Regions from separate parts of the Thalassobacillus sp. C254 genome, predicted to be linked through region 1. Evidence: riboswitches for the same ligand, from Rfam matches in the RefSeq annotation. Region 1 holds a riboswitch; each other region holds the start of a gene.
The links. A riboswitch is a leader RNA that binds a small molecule or an ion and turns the genes downstream of it on or off. The one in region 1 is predicted to bind thiamine pyrophosphate.
Positions count from the first base shown of each region.

Region 2: linked by a shared signal. The riboswitch ahead of JCM19033_RS28125 (M20/M25/M40 family metallo-hydrolase) and the one ahead of thiE (thiamine phosphate synthase) in region 1 are both predicted to bind thiamine pyrophosphate.
Region 3: linked by a shared signal. The riboswitch ahead of thiC (phosphomethylpyrimidine synthase ThiC) and the one ahead of thiE (thiamine phosphate synthase) in region 1 are both predicted to bind thiamine pyrophosphate.

Region 1 covers NZ_BAXQ01000003.1:9,298-14,595, reverse strand. The annotation lists gene JCM19033_RS04575 (hypothetical protein) at 1-180, shown strand, start outside; gene JCM19033_RS04570 (YqgQ family protein) at 177-395, shown strand; gene JCM19033_RS04565 (ROK family glucokinase) at 388-1,371, shown strand; partial or broken gene aspA (aspartate ammonia-lyase) at 1,519-2,933, shown strand; TPP riboswitch at 3,113-3,221, shown strand; gene thiE (thiamine phosphate synthase) at 3,316-3,954, shown strand; gene thiS (sulfur carrier protein ThiS) at 3,951-4,148, shown strand; partial or broken gene JCM19033_RS04545 (thiazole synthase) at 4,154-4,935, shown strand; gene thiO (glycine oxidase ThiO) at 4,913-5,298, shown strand, end outside.
Region 2 covers NZ_BAXQ01000008.1:11,653-16,950, forward strand. The annotation lists partial or broken gene JCM19033_RS28120 (siderophore ABC transporter substrate-binding protein) at 1-29, shown strand, start outside; partial or broken gene JCM19033_RS09455 (DUF368 domain-containing protein) at 381-1,199, shown strand; TPP riboswitch at 1,287-1,391, shown strand; gene JCM19033_RS28125 (M20/M25/M40 family metallo-hydrolase) at 1,863-2,045, shown strand; gene JCM19033_RS28130 (hypothetical protein) at 2,074-2,340, shown strand; gene JCM19033_RS28135 (M20/M25/M40 family metallo-hydrolase) at 2,367-2,825, shown strand; gene tenA (thiaminase II) at 2,841-3,515, shown strand; gene JCM19033_RS09470 (ABC transporter ATP-binding protein) at 3,508-4,296, shown strand; gene JCM19033_RS09475 (ABC transporter permease) at 4,361-5,059, shown strand; gene JCM19033_RS09480 (ABC transporter substrate-binding protein) at 5,056-5,298, shown strand, end outside.
Region 3 covers NZ_BAXQ01000004.1:168,289-173,586, reverse strand. The annotation lists gene JCM19033_RS06910 (spore germination protein) at 1-936, opposite strand, end outside; gene JCM19033_RS06905 (hypothetical protein) at 1,127-1,345, shown strand; TPP riboswitch at 1,451-1,566, shown strand; partial or broken gene thiC (phosphomethylpyrimidine synthase ThiC) at 1,744-3,483, shown strand; gene JCM19033_RS23260 (serine protease) at 3,505-3,675, shown strand; gene JCM19033_RS06895 (SbcC/MukB-like Walker B domain-containing protein) at 3,832-4,905, opposite strand; gene JCM19033_RS23255 (hypothetical protein) at 4,787-5,275, opposite strand.

The sequences.
Region 1 (5,298 bases):
CCTATGGTATGGATTGATTTTAGTTGTCTTTTTTATAGGGTATGCAGCAGGAGGATACGGTCAGTTTTTTGTGCAGCAGAAGTTTTTTCGTGCTACTTTTCTGCCATTCCTCCCACCGGTGCTCCTTCTTTTCTTTGCTGTCATTTTACTGATATAATGAGCGAGGGTGTTTGTGAATGAATAATTTGTATGAATTAAAAAAGTGGCTGATAAGCTTCGGGGCAGTAATCTATACAAAGGATCCACTGGCTGATCTTGATTTAATAGAAGAGGAAGTAAAAGAAGCCTATAACATGGGCGTACTCGATAAAGATTCATATCAAAAAGCTTTATTAATAGTCAGACAGGAACGAAATAAAATTTCGCGAGAGAAAAGAGGTGAGTCTCATGAGTAATACATATCTGCTTGGCATTGATGTGGGCGGAACAGCCATAAAGATGGCTTTGTTTACGAAAGAAGGACCAATGATTAAGAAATGGTCTATTCCTACAGATAAACGAGAAAAAGGCAGCTATATTCCTGATGATATTGAAAGGTCAGTGATAAAAGAGCTGGAAAATGAAAGGATCACACTTGAACAGCTTGAAGGAGTTGGTCTTGGTGTTCCTGGTTTTGTGGACATAGAGAATGGAACAATTGAATTTGCAGTCAACATTGGCTGGAGAGATTTTCCTTTGGCCAAAATTTTATCGAAAAATCTGTCTGTCCCGGTTTTCCTGGATAATGACGCTAACCTGGCAGCCGCAGGAGAATACTGGAAGGGAGCCGGCAGATCAGCAAAGGATATGATCTGTTTTACGATAGGCACTGGTGTAGGCGGCGGTGTGATCGTAGGGGGAAATATTGTACATGGCGTAGAAGGGATGGCTGGAGAAGTCGGGCATATTACGGTTGACCCTTTTAGAGGGAAAACCTGTAATTGTGGCAAGACTGGCTGCCTGGAAACAGTGGCGTCAGCTACGGGAATGGTAAGTTCAGTAATGGAGAAACGAGAAAATAAAGAGTATCCAACTTCCATTCTTCAAAGTACAAGCGAGGAGAAGCTGACGACAAAGGAAATCTTTGAGGCCGCTGCCAGGAAAGACCCCCTCGCTACGGCAGTTATTGAGGAAGCGGCGTTGTACATCGGCCTTGCGGCAGCCAATGCTTGTACATTGCTGAATCCAGAAAGAATTGTGATTGGCGGCGGAGTGTCGGCTGCCGGAGAGGCTCTCCTGTCACCTATACAAAAATACTTTCAACGTTATGCCTTGGAAAAAGTAGCAAAAGGCACAGAGTTTGTTATTGCAGAATTAGGAAATGATGCAGGAGTAACGGGAGCGGCTTGGCTTGCCGCTAAATCTTTAGGTATTCTTCCGGAGAATCATTAAAAATGAATCATGCAAATTAATTTGCATTCAGCCCGTGTTATGCCTTTACACGGGCTGAATATGCGGATAGCATAATTTGTTGGAGAAAGGGTATACATACCTATAATACGAATGAAACTTAGTTCATTTGAGAAGGAGCGTTATTGTATGACAGAATTCCGAATTGAAAAAGATTTTCTCGGGGAGAAAAAGGTGCCAAAAGATGCGTATTATGGGATTCAGACGATCCGCGCCAAAGAAAATTTTCCGATCACTGGCTATCCACCTCACCCAGAGCTTATTCGCGCGTTCGGTTATGTCAAAAAGGCTGCAGCGATGGCAAATAGAGATGTGGGCGTACTTAACAAAAAAATTGCCAAGGCTATCATCCAGGCAGCAGATGAAGTGATTGAAGGAGCGTATAATGATCAGTTTATTGTGGACGCCATTCAAGGAGGAGCCGGCACCTCCTTTAACATGAATACAAATGAAGTGATCGCCAACAGGGCAATTGAGTTGCTAGGAGGAGAAAAAGGGGATTATTTGAAGGTGAGTCCTAATACTCATGTTAATATGGCTCAGTCAACAAATGACACGTTCCCTACTGCCATTCATATTTCTTCCTTGCTTCTGTCCAAAGGGCTGACCCAGGCACTCTCGGATATTGTAGATACCATGAAACGAAAAGAGCAGGAATTTGATGAAGTCATTAAGATGGGAAGAACTCATCTTCAAGACGCAGTACCCATTAGGCTTGGACAGGAGTTCGGGGCTTATAGAAGAGTGCTGACGAGGGATTTGAACCGTATTAAAAAATCTGTGGACCATTTGTTTGAAATTAACATGGGGGCGACAGCTGTAGGAACAGGTTTAAATGCGAAGCCTGAGTACATTGAAAAAGTGGCAGAATATTTGGCTGACCTAACTGGTTTCCCTTTGTTCAGTGCAGAAGACCTTGTAGATGCCACGCAAAATACAGACGCCTATACAGAACTATCCGCAGCTCTTAAAGTGCATGCTATTAACCTATCAAAAATTGCAAACGATTTACGATTAATGAGTTCAGGTCCAAGAACAGGGTTTAATGAGATTAACCTTCCGCCAAGGCAGCCAGGTTCCTCTATTATGCCTGGAAAAGTTAACCCGGTCATGGCAGAGGTGGTTAATCAGATTGCGTTTCAAGTGATGGGGAATGACCATACAATATGCATGGCCTCAGAAGCAGGACAGCTTGAGTTAAATGTAATGGAACCTGTTTTAGTTTTTAACTTGCTTCAGTCTCTTTCCATTTTACAAAACGGACTAAATTCCTTCAGGCAGCTGGCTCTGGAGGATTTGACCGCCAATGTGGAACGAACGAAACACATGGTGGAGCACAGTGTCGGAATAATAACCGCTATTAATCCCCATGTAGGATATGAAACAGCCTCCAGAATTGCAAAAGAAGCTATTCAGACAGGAATGAGTGTAAGGCAAATTTGCTGGAAAGAGGAATTCTTACCGAAGAAGAGCTTGATGAAATACTCAATGCAAAAGAAATGACGAACCCAGGAATAGCTGGAGGGCGTTTTATCTTTGATTAATGCAAGGAGCTGGTCAGAAGGTCTTCTGACTGGTTTTTTGCGGTTTATTTTTGGAAGAACAGGGAGAATGCCATGAAAAAAGTATCAAAATATGTTCGTTGGATTGAGGGAAATGGGTTGTTATCTATTAAATTTATGGGATAATATTTATATTGTATTCTTTAAAATAATAGACCTTTATAGATGACTAGGGGTGCCGGACAGGAAGCCGGCTGAGAAAAAGGTGGTCCTTTTACCCTTGAACCTGATCTGGTTGATGCCAGCGTAGGAAAGTCGATGAGTAGGAAACTGACGTCATCCACTGCGCTGGGTGACGTTTTTTTATATGTTTTAAGATTCTCTTTCACAACAAAGGATTTAGCATCAGAAAGGAGGCGGAAGTATGAAGGACTTTCGCTTATATACGATAACTGGAGAAGAATTTCATAGCGGCCGTTCTATGCTTGAGGTAATGGAAGAAGCAGTAAAGGGCGGGTCAGATATTATTCAGCTTCGGGATAAATTCAGCAGCAAAAAAGAAGTGTTTGAAAAAGCCAAAAAGTTAAGGGAAATGACTGCCCGTTATGGGGCTGCCTTTATTGTAAACGACCATATTGATGTTGCTCTTGCAGCAGGAGCTGATGGTATTCATTTAGGCCAGGATGATCTTCCTTTATCAGAGGCAAGGAAAATTGTAGGCGAAGATATGATTATTGGAATTTCCACCCATGCGATTGAAGAAGCAAGAGAAGCAGAACGAAATGGGGCCGATTATATTGGGGTGGGGCCGGTTTTTGCCACGAAAAGCAAAGTGGACGTCATTGATCCAGTGACGACCTCTTATGTAAAGCAGGTAGCTGATGAAATTACTATCCCGTTTGTGGCGATTGGAGGCATTAAGCTTCATAACGTGGATCAGGTAATTGATGCTGGAGCAGACAGGATTTGCGCCATCAGTGAGATTGTCGGCAGTACAGATATTCAAGGAACATGCCAGGCCTTTTTAGATAAATTGGATGCAAAGAGGAGGATTGAAAAATGATCATTGAGGTGAACGGAGAAAAAAAGGACCTGCAAGTACAGACATTAATTGAGGTAGTTGAGCATTTTGATCTTCAGGATAAAATGATTGTCACCGAAGTTGAAGGAAAGATTATTGACCGTGATCAGTGGGACGTAACGGAAGTACAGCCTGGAATGAAAATAGAACTGGTTCACTTTGTAGGAGGAGGATGATCACCATGACGAAAAAGGATAAGTTAGTAATAGGAGATGTAGAGCTTTCTTCTCGCTTCTTCCTGGCACAGGCCGTTATCCGAATCCGTTTGTTCAAAATGAAGCAATACGTGAGAGTGGGACTGAAGTACTGACATTTGCTATCCGCCGTGTAAATCTGGAGGCCCCGGATGAGGATGCTATTCTACAGCATGTGGAAGGGAAAATCTTTCAGTACCTTCCCAATACTTCCGGTGCCAAAACGGCAGAAGAAGCGGTTAGAATTGCTCAGCTGGCAAAGGCTTCTGGCTTGAGCAGCTGGATTAAGGTTGAAATCAGTGCAAATGAAAAAACACTTTTACCTGACCCGATAGAAACACTAAAGGCTACCGAGCAGCTGGCTAAAGAAGGGTTTACTGTTCTTCCCTATACTTCAGATGACCCAGTACTTTGCAAACGTTTGGAAGAAGCAGGAGCAGCTGCTGTCATGCCGGGGGCTGCTCCAATAGGGACAGGACTGGGTGTGTTGAATCCTTATAACCTTTCCTTGATTATTGAAGAAGCGAACGTACCAATTATCGTCGATGCGGGGCTTGGCTCGGCCAAAGATGTAACAGAAGTTATGGAGCTTGGAGCAGATGGGGTGCTTATGAACACTCCTGTAGCTAAAGCCAAGGACCCTGTTCGGATGGCTGCTGCCATGAAGCACGCGATTGAGGCTGGCCGTCTTTCTTATGAAGCCGGAAGGATTCAGAAGAAACGGTATGCAACAGCAAGCAGTGGTTATGAAACCTTCATATCAAAATAGACAGAGGCTGATGAAGGCTGAGAAAGCAGGTGTACAGGGGATGAAGGAATCAATTATTATTCTTGGCGGAGGTGTAATTGGCCTGGCTGCTGCCTTTGAGTGCAGGCGGCGGGGCCATGACGTTACTCTTCTTGAAAAGGTGAGTTGCGGGGGACAAGCTTCTGGTGCAGCGGCAGGGATGCTGGCACCGTTTTCTGAAATTGAAGAAGACCCCGACGATTTTTTCAGGCTGGGTCTGAGAAGCTTAAGGCTTTATTCTCAATGGATTGAAGATGTAAAAAAGAACTCGGAAACAAACTTTGAGTTCAGTAATTCAGGCAGCCTTCATGTCGTATACCATGAGGCTGATTTATTGTCTCTTGA
Region 2 (5,298 bases), on a different contig from region 1:
GCGGTCTTACGTCTGTTCAGGAATGGTAAATGAAGCAGCACAAATGCTAGAATAAAGGAAAAGGTCGGCCCAATGAAAATTGAGCCGGCTTTTTTTCTTTCAGGGGTGCCTGGCACCCTGAGGCTGTTGTAACAAATGAGTCAGGAAAATGCTGGAGAATCAGGTAGTGCAGCGGTTTGAAATATTACAGTAGCAAAGGGTGCCAGGCACCAGAGATGAAAATTCGTGATAAAGACATAGGAAGCGGGGAAAGTTAGTGCTAAAATAAAGAGCAGCGTATTTTTGAGTGATATTACACTCAATCACTCAACTATGAAAGTAGTTTTACAGAAGGAGAATGTACAGTGTTAAATTGGCGGAATATCGTGCCCGGTGTACTAATGGGCATAAGTGACTTGATCCCGGGAGTAAGCGGGGGTACGATCGCTTTGCTCGTGGGAGTCTATTATCGTTTAATAGCCGCAATAGACGGGATATTTTCCAGGGAGTGGAAGAAGCATCTCATGTTTTTAATTCCTTTAGGAACAGGTGTGGTGCTTGCATTGCTTTCTATGAGCCGACTCATTGAATGGCTCCTGGCTGATTACCCTCAGCCAACGTTTTTTCTTTTTTCTTGGGTTGATTATAGGGATCATTCCTTTTCTTTTAAAAGAAGTTGATTATAAAAAGACCTTTAAAGGAAAACACATAGCTCTCCTGCTTGCAGCTGCAGCCATTGTGGCTTCCACAGCTTCATAAGGGATGAAGAAATGTCTGCGGTGATGTCTAATTTAACTGCAATGGACTATCTTCTGTTATTTTTCGGAGGATGGGCAGCAAGCAGTGCAATGATCTTGCCTGGAGTCAGTGGTTCTTTTGTCTTTTTATTAATAGGAATTTACCCGACTGTTCTTAACGCCATTTCTACGATTAACATCCCTGTCATTATTGTCGTAGGGGCAGGAATTGCTCTTGGTTTAATCATTACAAGCAAAATTATAAAGAAACTGATCAGAAATTATAAGATAGGAACATATGCAGTAATGACCGGTCTGGTCACTGGCTCTATATTCGTTGTCTTTCCTGGAATAGAAGGAAGTATGTTTCTTTTCCTCATAAGTCTTGTAACCTTTATCGCTGGTTTATTTTGTTCTCTTAAGCTCAGTTCTCTCGGAGAAAAAGCAAAAGCTTCTCAGTTAAAGGTGACACGAGCTTCATAAATTTAAAAAGGAAAATTTTAAAGAATACTCTAACTTTTAAAGGAAAGTATGGTATTTTTATAGTAAGGCATAAAAAACAGAATACACAGAAACCACTAGGGGTGCTTTGAAAAAGCTGAGAATGACCGTATGGTCTAAACCCTATCACCTGAACTAGGTAATACTAGCGGAGGGAAGTGGCGTTAAGACAAGCCTGATAGTACAGGTATACTACTCCCTGTACCTGGCAGTCTTTGTATATATTATTTCGTATATGCGGCCACTCTTTTCCTAGAGTGGTTTTTTTAATGGGTGAAATTACTAATGTCCAGTCAAGAGCAGACCTTTTCATGAGAGAGGAAGGAGTGAAGATGTTGCACGAAACAATTACGCAAATTTTAGAGCAGGTAGACAGGAGAAAAGAAGAATTAATTGACCAGGTAGGTGACCTTATACGTTTCCAAACTCCCAGTCCGCCTGCCCGCAACACAAAAGAGGCACAGCACTACATAGCATCAAAGTTAAACAGCCTGGGGTTTGAGGTTGACATGTGGGATGTGTTTCCTGACGACCCGAACGTAGTAGGGACATTAAAAGGAACCCATTCTGGTAAAGCCAACAGTTTAATTATTAATGGTCATATGGATGTGGCTGAAGTCGGGGAAGATCTAACTCAATGGAAACATGACTTTTACTCCTGTTGTAGAAGACGGGCGGTTATACGGGAGAGGGACAGCAGATATGAAAGGCGGAATGGGAGGAGCTCTTTTTGCCGTACAGCTTCTTCGTGAGCAGGGAATCAGCTTGCCTGGCGACCTGATTTTTCAATCGGTAATTGGTGAGGAAGTAGGGGAAGCAGGTACTTGAATGCTGTGAAAGGGGGTATAAGGCTGATTTGGCAGTGGTTGTGGATACAAGTGATCTTCACATTCAAGGGCAGGGAGGAGTGATTACCGGCTGGGTTACAATAAAGAGCCCCCAAACCTATCACGATGCTACTCGCCGGAATATGATTCACGCAGGGGGCGGTCTATACGCAGCTAGTGCCATTGAAAAAATGACGAAAATCATCCAGGGCTTGCAGGAGCTTGAACGGCACTGGGCTGTAACAAAATCCTATCCTGGTTTCCCCCCTGGTATGACAACCATTAACCCTCTGTGATTGAAGGGGGAAGACATGCCGCCTTTGTGGCTGATGAGTGCCGATTATGGATTACGGTTCATTTTTACCCGGATGAGAATCATGAACAGGTTGCTAAAGAAGTAGAAGAGCATTTATTAAAAGTGGCCGAATCTGATCCTTGGCTGAGGGAGCATCCGCCGCTTTTTCGCTGGGGTGGCAAGTCGATGATTGAGGACCGGGGGGAAATCTTCCCTTCACTGGATATTGACCCTGAATCCAAAGAAGTGGCTGCGGTGAAACAGGCTCATCAGCGAATCTTTCAGACCATCCCTCAAACGGGGATGTCGCCTACCGTAACTGATGGGGGCTGGCTTGGGGATGCGGGCATTCCGACTGTTATTTATGGTCCTGGTGACTTATATAACGCCCATGCAGTTAATGAATCTGTTGAGATCGAACAGATAGTTCAATTTACAAAGGTCATGATTATTCTGATATACGAGTGGTGTCATAAAGAAAAATAGAAAGGATGAATGCAAATGAAATTTAGTGAACGCTTATACGAAAAGGTCCAGCCAATTTGGAAAAAGAATCATGAACACCCTTTTGTGCAAGGAATGGGAAACGGATCACTTGATAAGGAAAAGTTCCGCTACTATATGATCCAGGATTATTTATATTTAATAGATTACTCTAAACTCTTTGCAATCGGCACCGTCAAAGCAAACGATCTAAAAACGATGGGGAAATTTGCTGAACTTCTTGATTCAACGCTGAATACTGAAATGAGTCTTCACCGTCAATATGCAAAGAAGTTCGATATTTCTGAAGAAGAGCTGGAAAACGCAGAGCCTGCTGCAATGACACTTTCTTATTCTCATTACATGCTTCATGTCGGTCAGAACGAAGGGCTGGCAGAGTTAGTGGCCGCCTTGCTTCCATGCATGTGGAGCTATGCGGAGATTGGAAAAGAATTAAGCAAAATACCGGGAGCCGCTGAGCATGAATTTTACGGTGACTGGATCAGCATGTATGCGGACGATGAATTTCAGGAATTAGCGAAGTGGACCATTGATCTTCTTGACGATTTAACAGAAGGAAAACCTGAACATGAGTTATCTCGGATTGAGGATATTTTCTTAAATACAACCCGATTTGAATTTATGTTCTGGGACATGGCCTACAACCAGGAGATGTGGCCGGCAGATGAGTAGTCAAGCCGCACGGGATCATCTTTCTTTTTCCAATGTGTCTTTTTCTTACAAAGGAAAACCTCCATCTTCCTTATCTATCTTTGAAAACGTTACGGTCAGCGTCAAAGAAAAGGAATTTGTAAGCATACTCGGTCCAAGCGGCTCTGGAAAATCTACTTTTTTCCGTCTGGCAACAGGACTGGAACAGCCTGATACCGGAAGCATCTCTATTTCTCAAAAAGAAGAAAAAAACAGGCTGGGAAAAGTAGGATACATGCCGCAGCAGGATCTCCTGCTGCCCTGGAGGACGGTTTTGGAAAATGGTGTGCTGCCTATGGAGCTGCAAGGAGTATCTAGAAAAGAAGCAAAGAAACAGGTGCTCTCTCACATGAAGGAATTTGGCCTTGAAGGAAAAGAAAATGTGTATCCTCAGCAGCTCTCCGGCGGAATGAGGCAGAGAGTCTCCTTTTTACGGGCCATCCTTGGAGGAGCTGATATTCTTCTATTAGATGAGCCTTTCAGCGCACTCGATTCTATGACTCGTTTTATGATGCAGGAGTGGCTCTTACTGCAGTGGCAAAAGTGGGAAAAGACCATTATATTTATCACTCATGATGTGGAAGAAGCAATCTTTTTATCTGATCGAATTCTTATGCTCACTCCTCCGCCAATACAAACAGAATTTGAGACTATTGATGTCACTCTTCCCAGACCAAGAACAGAAGAAAGCAGAAGCAGCCCTGTTTTTATGGAGCTTAAACAGAGACTTCTGCAAAAGATGAGGGCAAGGATAGAGCTATGATTTCCGCCAGGTTAAAAAGCTGGGTATCGTATGGAGGAGCGGGATACTAGCATTGCTTTTCATTATGGGCTGGGAAATAGGTGCAAGGATTTACGATAAACCCTATATCCTCCCTGCGCCTTCTGGTATTTTAAGCAGACTTTGGGAATTAAGAGATGTGTTATTTACTGTGCACCTGTGGGCCACATTGCAAATTATCCTGATAGGACTTGGCATTTCAGTTGTATTTGGAACGGGCCTGGCTGTCCTTATGTCCAGGAGCCAGTTGGCCGAAAGGACTTTTTATCCAATCGTTATAGCCTCTCAAACGATTCCGATTATAGCTCTGGCTCCAATTTTTGTCCTCTGGTTTGGATATGACATATGGAGCAAAGTTGCTGTTACTGTACTGATAACATTCTTTCCTATTACCGTCAGTTCATTTGACGGATTGCGATCGACAAGCAGGGAAATTGAAGACTTATTGAAAACGATGGGAGCTTCATCCAGACAGATTTTTTTCAAAGTCCAGGTGCCTTCCGCCCTTCCTTACTTTTTTTCAGGAATGAAGGTGGCCGTTACGTTAAGCGTAATCGGTGCAGCTATTGGAGAGTGGCTGGGAGCGAGCGCGGGACTTGGATATTTCAGCCGCAGAATGATGACACAGATGGACGGAGCCGGTGTATTTGCCCCGATTGTGCTGTTATCTGTCCTCGGGATTCTATTATTTCTGAGCATTAAACTAATAGAAGCAGCCACAACAAAATGGAGGAATGTAAAATGACAAAAAGAAAACTACTCACCAGGTCACTGGCCGGAGCTTCAGCTCTTTCTCTCTTTCTGATGGCTGGGTGTAATGGACAGGGAGAAGAAGACACTGAGAGTCCGGAAGAAGTGACAAACAATGGAGAGGAAGAGGAACAGCAGGCAGGAGAAGAATCAAATGAGCTGGAGCAAATAGAGGTTATGCTCGATTGGTATCCTAACGCAGTGCACAGTTACTTATATGCAGCTCAGGAACAG
Region 3 (5,298 bases), on a different contig from region 1:
CTCCTTAATCATAAGCGTCATCCCTTCAGGTATCACTTCAAAGTGAAAGGAGACAATCGAAATGTAGAGAGCAGGCAAGGAAACAGAAATTAAAAAGCTTAACAAACGCAGCAAACGAAAAGACGTCCCCATCATCCAGCGGCTATTATAATCATCCGGAGATTGATAAAAAGCCCAAAAGGTAGTCGGACAGATCAAGGCGGTGGGACTTCCGTCGCTCATAACAGCCACTCTTCCCTCAAGAAGATTTCCAGTTACTCTGTCTATTCTTTCTGTGTTTAAAAATTGAGGAAACGGCGTAAAAGCTTCATCCTCAATAAACTCCTCAGTAAAACTGGGAGCATTAACGGCATCTGCTTTTATGGAAGTGATCCTGTCGGCCAGTTCAGTTAACAACTCCTCTTTGGCTAAACCATTAATATAGACTATCGCCACTTTAGTGCCGGTTCGTTCCCCAATTTTATAGAATTTCACAGTCAAATCCGGGTTTTTGATGACGACACGCAAAAGGTTTAAGTTTGTATCTAATGATTCTACAAATCCGGCGTGGGACCCACGAATAACCTGCTCGTTTACCGGTTCTTCCACATCTCGTTCAGGTGTCTGGCTTACATCAAATAAGAGGGCTTTGTCCTCCCCTTCTATGATCACTGCTCCGTAGCCCTCTGCAATTCTTGTAATAATATAAGATAAGTCTTTTGTTTGAGCCCATTCAGTTTTAGCTATCTTTGCTTTTACGTCTGCTATTTTAGTTTCTGGCTTAAGATGGTCAAGTACTTGCTTCTCAAATTCAACTCGTTTCACTCTTGTTTCAAGAAACATGACAGACAGTTCAGTATGAAAATAAGGCAAGGACAGGCACATCAAATCATCTGTATCATTCAGACCCTTTTTTACTATCTCTACCTGCTTATCTAACAGAGAAGCTTTTTTCAATTAAACACACCTCCCCCGTTTTTATTTACTTTGCACATATTGGCACAATTTATGTAAATAGCCATGAATATTCACTTTAAAGAAACCTTACTGTGTTTTAGAATGATCCCTTACTCTATTGCATTTTTAGGATTAATTATTTTTAAACCGGGGAAGTAGGTGGGTAAAAACACAGGGGAGGAATAGCCTCATGACTGATGCAACAGAAGTAATCCGTTTTGATTGTGTAGGAGACACTCATGAACCCCATATCGTGAAATGTAAAAATTGTAATAAAGAATTCCGTGCAGAAAAAATGGATCAACATGTCACCTGTTCTTCCTGCAGGCAGAAAGATACCTTGTCAAGCAAGGATTTTGAAGTAGTCGGTGTCGTACGAAAGGTTAAAAAAGAACTTACACCTCACTAAAAAAAGCAGTTCTATTTGACGATGCCTTTTTCACTGTTTTCAGAAATATGGAATTATTCCTTTCTTTTTCTGTCATCTCTCCTTATAATGAATAACAAATGGAATATTGCAAACTAGGGGTGTCTGCAAAGCGCAGGCTGAGAGAGAAACGCGATGAGGTTTCTTGACCCTTCGGACCTGATCTGGTTCATACCAGCGTGGGGAAGTTTAGATTGACAGCTAATGATTACCACTATCAACTTCTGCATACAAAGCCGGTCCCCTATTTTAGGAACCGGCTTTTTTGTGTTATCCCGCCTGTTTTCTCCTGATCTCGTCCTTTTCCATTAATTTTTAACAAGGAGAGATTTTTTATGACAACCCCATCATCTTCATTGCAAGAGCAGAATGTGTCTATCATGTCGAGCTTTACAGGCAGTAAAAAAGTCTACATTCAAGGTTCAAGAAAAGACATTCAAGTTCCAATGAGAGAAATCGGACTTTCCCCACTACTGGCACAGTCGGGGAAGAAAAAACAAACCTGTCCGTGTGTACGATACTAGCGGACCATACACAGACCCTTCCTATCAAGCTGATGTTACAGCGGGACTCACACCAATTCGCCACAATTGGATTAATGAACGAAAAGATACCGTAGAATACAAAGGCCGGAAATTGAAAGCCGAGGATAACGGCTATAAAGATATTTCCGATCCCCGCGCTGAGAAAGTTTTTCCCGGACTTACCCGAAATCCTCTAAAAGCTAAGGAAGGAAAAAATGTAACCCAGCTTCATTACGCTAAAAAAGGTATCATAACCCCTGAAATGGAATTTATCGCTATACGGGAACAGATGGATCCAGAATTTGTCCGAAAGGAAGTAGCCGAGGGAAGAGCTATTATTCCAGCAAATATTAACCACCCGGAAACAGAGCCCATGATTATCGGCAGAAACTTTCACGTCAAAATAAATGCTAATATAGGTAACTCTGCAGTGTCTTCTTCCATTAATAAGGAAGTTGAAAAAATGACCTGGGCCACCAAATGGGGAGCGGACACTATCATGGACTTATCAACTGGAAAGGATATACATACAACAAGAGAATGGATCATTCGAAACTCATGCGTTCCCGTCGGCACCGTTCCTCTTTATCAGGCACTCGAAAAAGTGGATGGAGTAGCTGAGAACCTTACCTGGGAGATTTACCGGGATACTCTTATTGAACAAGCTGAGCAGGGTGTGGATTATTTCACCATTCATGCAGGCGTTCTGCTTCGATACGTTCCCTTAACTGCCAGCCGCATGACAGGGATCGTATCACGAGGTGGTTCTATTATGGCTCAGTGGTGCTTGTCTCACCATAAAGAAAATTTCCTGTACACCCATTTTGAAGACATTTGTGAGATTATGAAAGCTTATGATATATCTTTTTCATTAGGTGATGGGCTTCGTCCAGGCTCAATAGCCGATGCTAATGATGAGGCCCAGTTTGCAGAACTGGAAACTCTTGGTGAACTAACGAAACTTGCCTGGAAGCATGAGGTTCAAGTAATGGTGGAAGGCCCGGGTCATGTACCTATGCACTTAATTAAAGAAAATATGGATAAACAGATTGCCCTTTGTGACGAAGCACCCTTTTACACTTTAGGGCCGCTGACTACTGATATTGCTCCAGGCTACGACCATATTACGTCTGCTATCGGGGCTGCTATGATCGGATGGTATGGAACGGCTATGCTTTGTTATGTAACTCCTAAAGAGCATTTAGGACTGCCAAATAAAGACGATGTCCGTGAAGGAGTCATTACTTACAAAATTGCAGCCCATGCAGCAGACCTTGCCAAAGGCCACCCAGGTGCCAGAAAAGGGATGATGCTCTTTCAAAAGCACGGTTTGAATTTCGCTGGAAAGATCAATTCAACCTCTCTCTTGACCCTGACCGTGCCCTTGAATATCATGATGAAACCCTGCCAGCTGAAGGTGCAAAAACTGCTCATTTTTGTTCCATGTGCGGCCCTAAATTTTGCAGTATGCGTATTTCCCATGATATTCGGCGTTATGCTTCTGAACATGACCTTGAAACTGCTGAAGCTGTAGAAAAAGGCCTGAAAGAGAAAGCAAACCAATTTAAAGAAACAGGCGGAAGCCTTTATCAGTAGGGAAGGGACAGGAGTGATTAAATGAACAAAGCAGAGGATATAAAGCGAGAGATTGCTCTGGTGCAAGGAAAGCTGACCAGGCTGGAAAATGCCTTAGCAGAAATCCAGGCAAGCTGCTTCCATCAGTATACTGATTATCAATACTATAAAAGATGTGCTCACTGTGGAAAAGTCGAGGTTCTTTATTATTAAAAAGCAAATCATTAGATAACAAAGCCAGACAGCCATCTGGCAATTGAAAGTGATTTTGCTGGTAAGATTTATTTTTCAACCTACACTAAATAAGAGGCGGATTGGATCCCCCTCTTATTTAGTACGTTATTTTGCAGATTTTACCTGGCGGTTACCTTACATGGATTCCAGAGAAACCGTACTGCCTTTACCGCCGGATTCAGCAGGTGTGACTGTAAGCTTTCTTGGAAGACGCTCTTTCAGTTCAGGCACATGGCTGATGACACCGACTGATAATTTATCAGCCTGAAGCTTTTCCAGAGCAGAAATGACTGTTTCAAGGAGCTCCTGATCCAAGGTTCCAAACCCTTCATCAAGAAAGAAAAACTCAAGAGGGTGTTCGCCCCTTAGCTGGATAGAAGCGGACAAAGAAAGTGCAAGAGCAAGTGACGTGAGGAATGTCTCCCCTCCTGAGAGAGTAGATACTGGTCGCTTAACCCCGCCATTGCTGTCATCTCTTATCACGAATCCTCCTGAAGAATCAACTTCAATAGCATACCTTCCTCTTGTTAATACATGAAGGCGCTCCGATGCTGCTTTGCTTACCTGCTCCAGCTGTTCTTCAGCAATAAATTCAACAAATGCCTTCCCTTTAAACACTTTTTCTAATTTCTGGTATTTCGAAAATGCTTCGCCCAGTTTTTCTATTTCCTTCTGGCACTCCTTATAACGCTTATGTTTCTCTGTAATATCACGGAACACTTCCTGGGCAGCGCCAGATTGTTCTCTAAGCTGGTCTACCAGGATCTTAGTTTGACTTACTTTTTCTTCTGTTTCCTCCAACTGTTCTTCACTTACTGTCCGATTGTCCAGCTGCTCTGTATACTCGTTAATCAAATGAAGAAACTGTTTTTCTTTTTCATAAAAGTCTTGAATGTAGTTTTCATACTCTGTTCGTTTATCCTGGCCAAGCACGGCAGCTCTTACTTCTTCCTTTGATATAAAGTTTGTATGTTTTCTATGCTCTTCCCATTTAGCAGAAGCCTCGGCTAAACGCTGCTCTGCATCCTTACATGCCTGCTCGGCTGCTGCTTTTTCATTCTCCGCCTGATGCAGCAGGCTTTTGGCTTTATTAAGAGCATTCAAACTGCTCTCTTCTTTTTCTTCTAACTCGGTTAAAGCGGCTTTTACTTCCTGGAGTAGCACATCTATGGTTTTTGTACCGGCAAGGTGAGAAATATAGCCTTTCATTTCGCGAATAAGTTCTGTTTTTCCGGATAGCTTTTCTTTTTAAGGACGCTTCCTTTAGCTGGCATTGAGTAAGCTCGTTTTCTAGTTGGGCAATCTCTTCTTCTTTTCTTTCAATAAATGGTCCGCTTTTTTCGATTCTCTGACGAAGGATGACTGCCTGCTCTTCCTGTCCCTCCACCTTTTTCTTTTCTTCTTTAATGGAATGAAAAGATAAGGAAGGGTACAGCTCCTCCCACTTTTGCATTTCGTTATCAGCATTTCCATGAAGCTCAGATACTTTTTCCTGAGCAGCGTTTCTGGCTTTTTCTTCGGACTTCTTCTCCGCTTCAAGCTGGTTTATCTCATTGGTTATATCCGTAAACCGTTTCATGTCATCTTTTACTAGAGACTCTA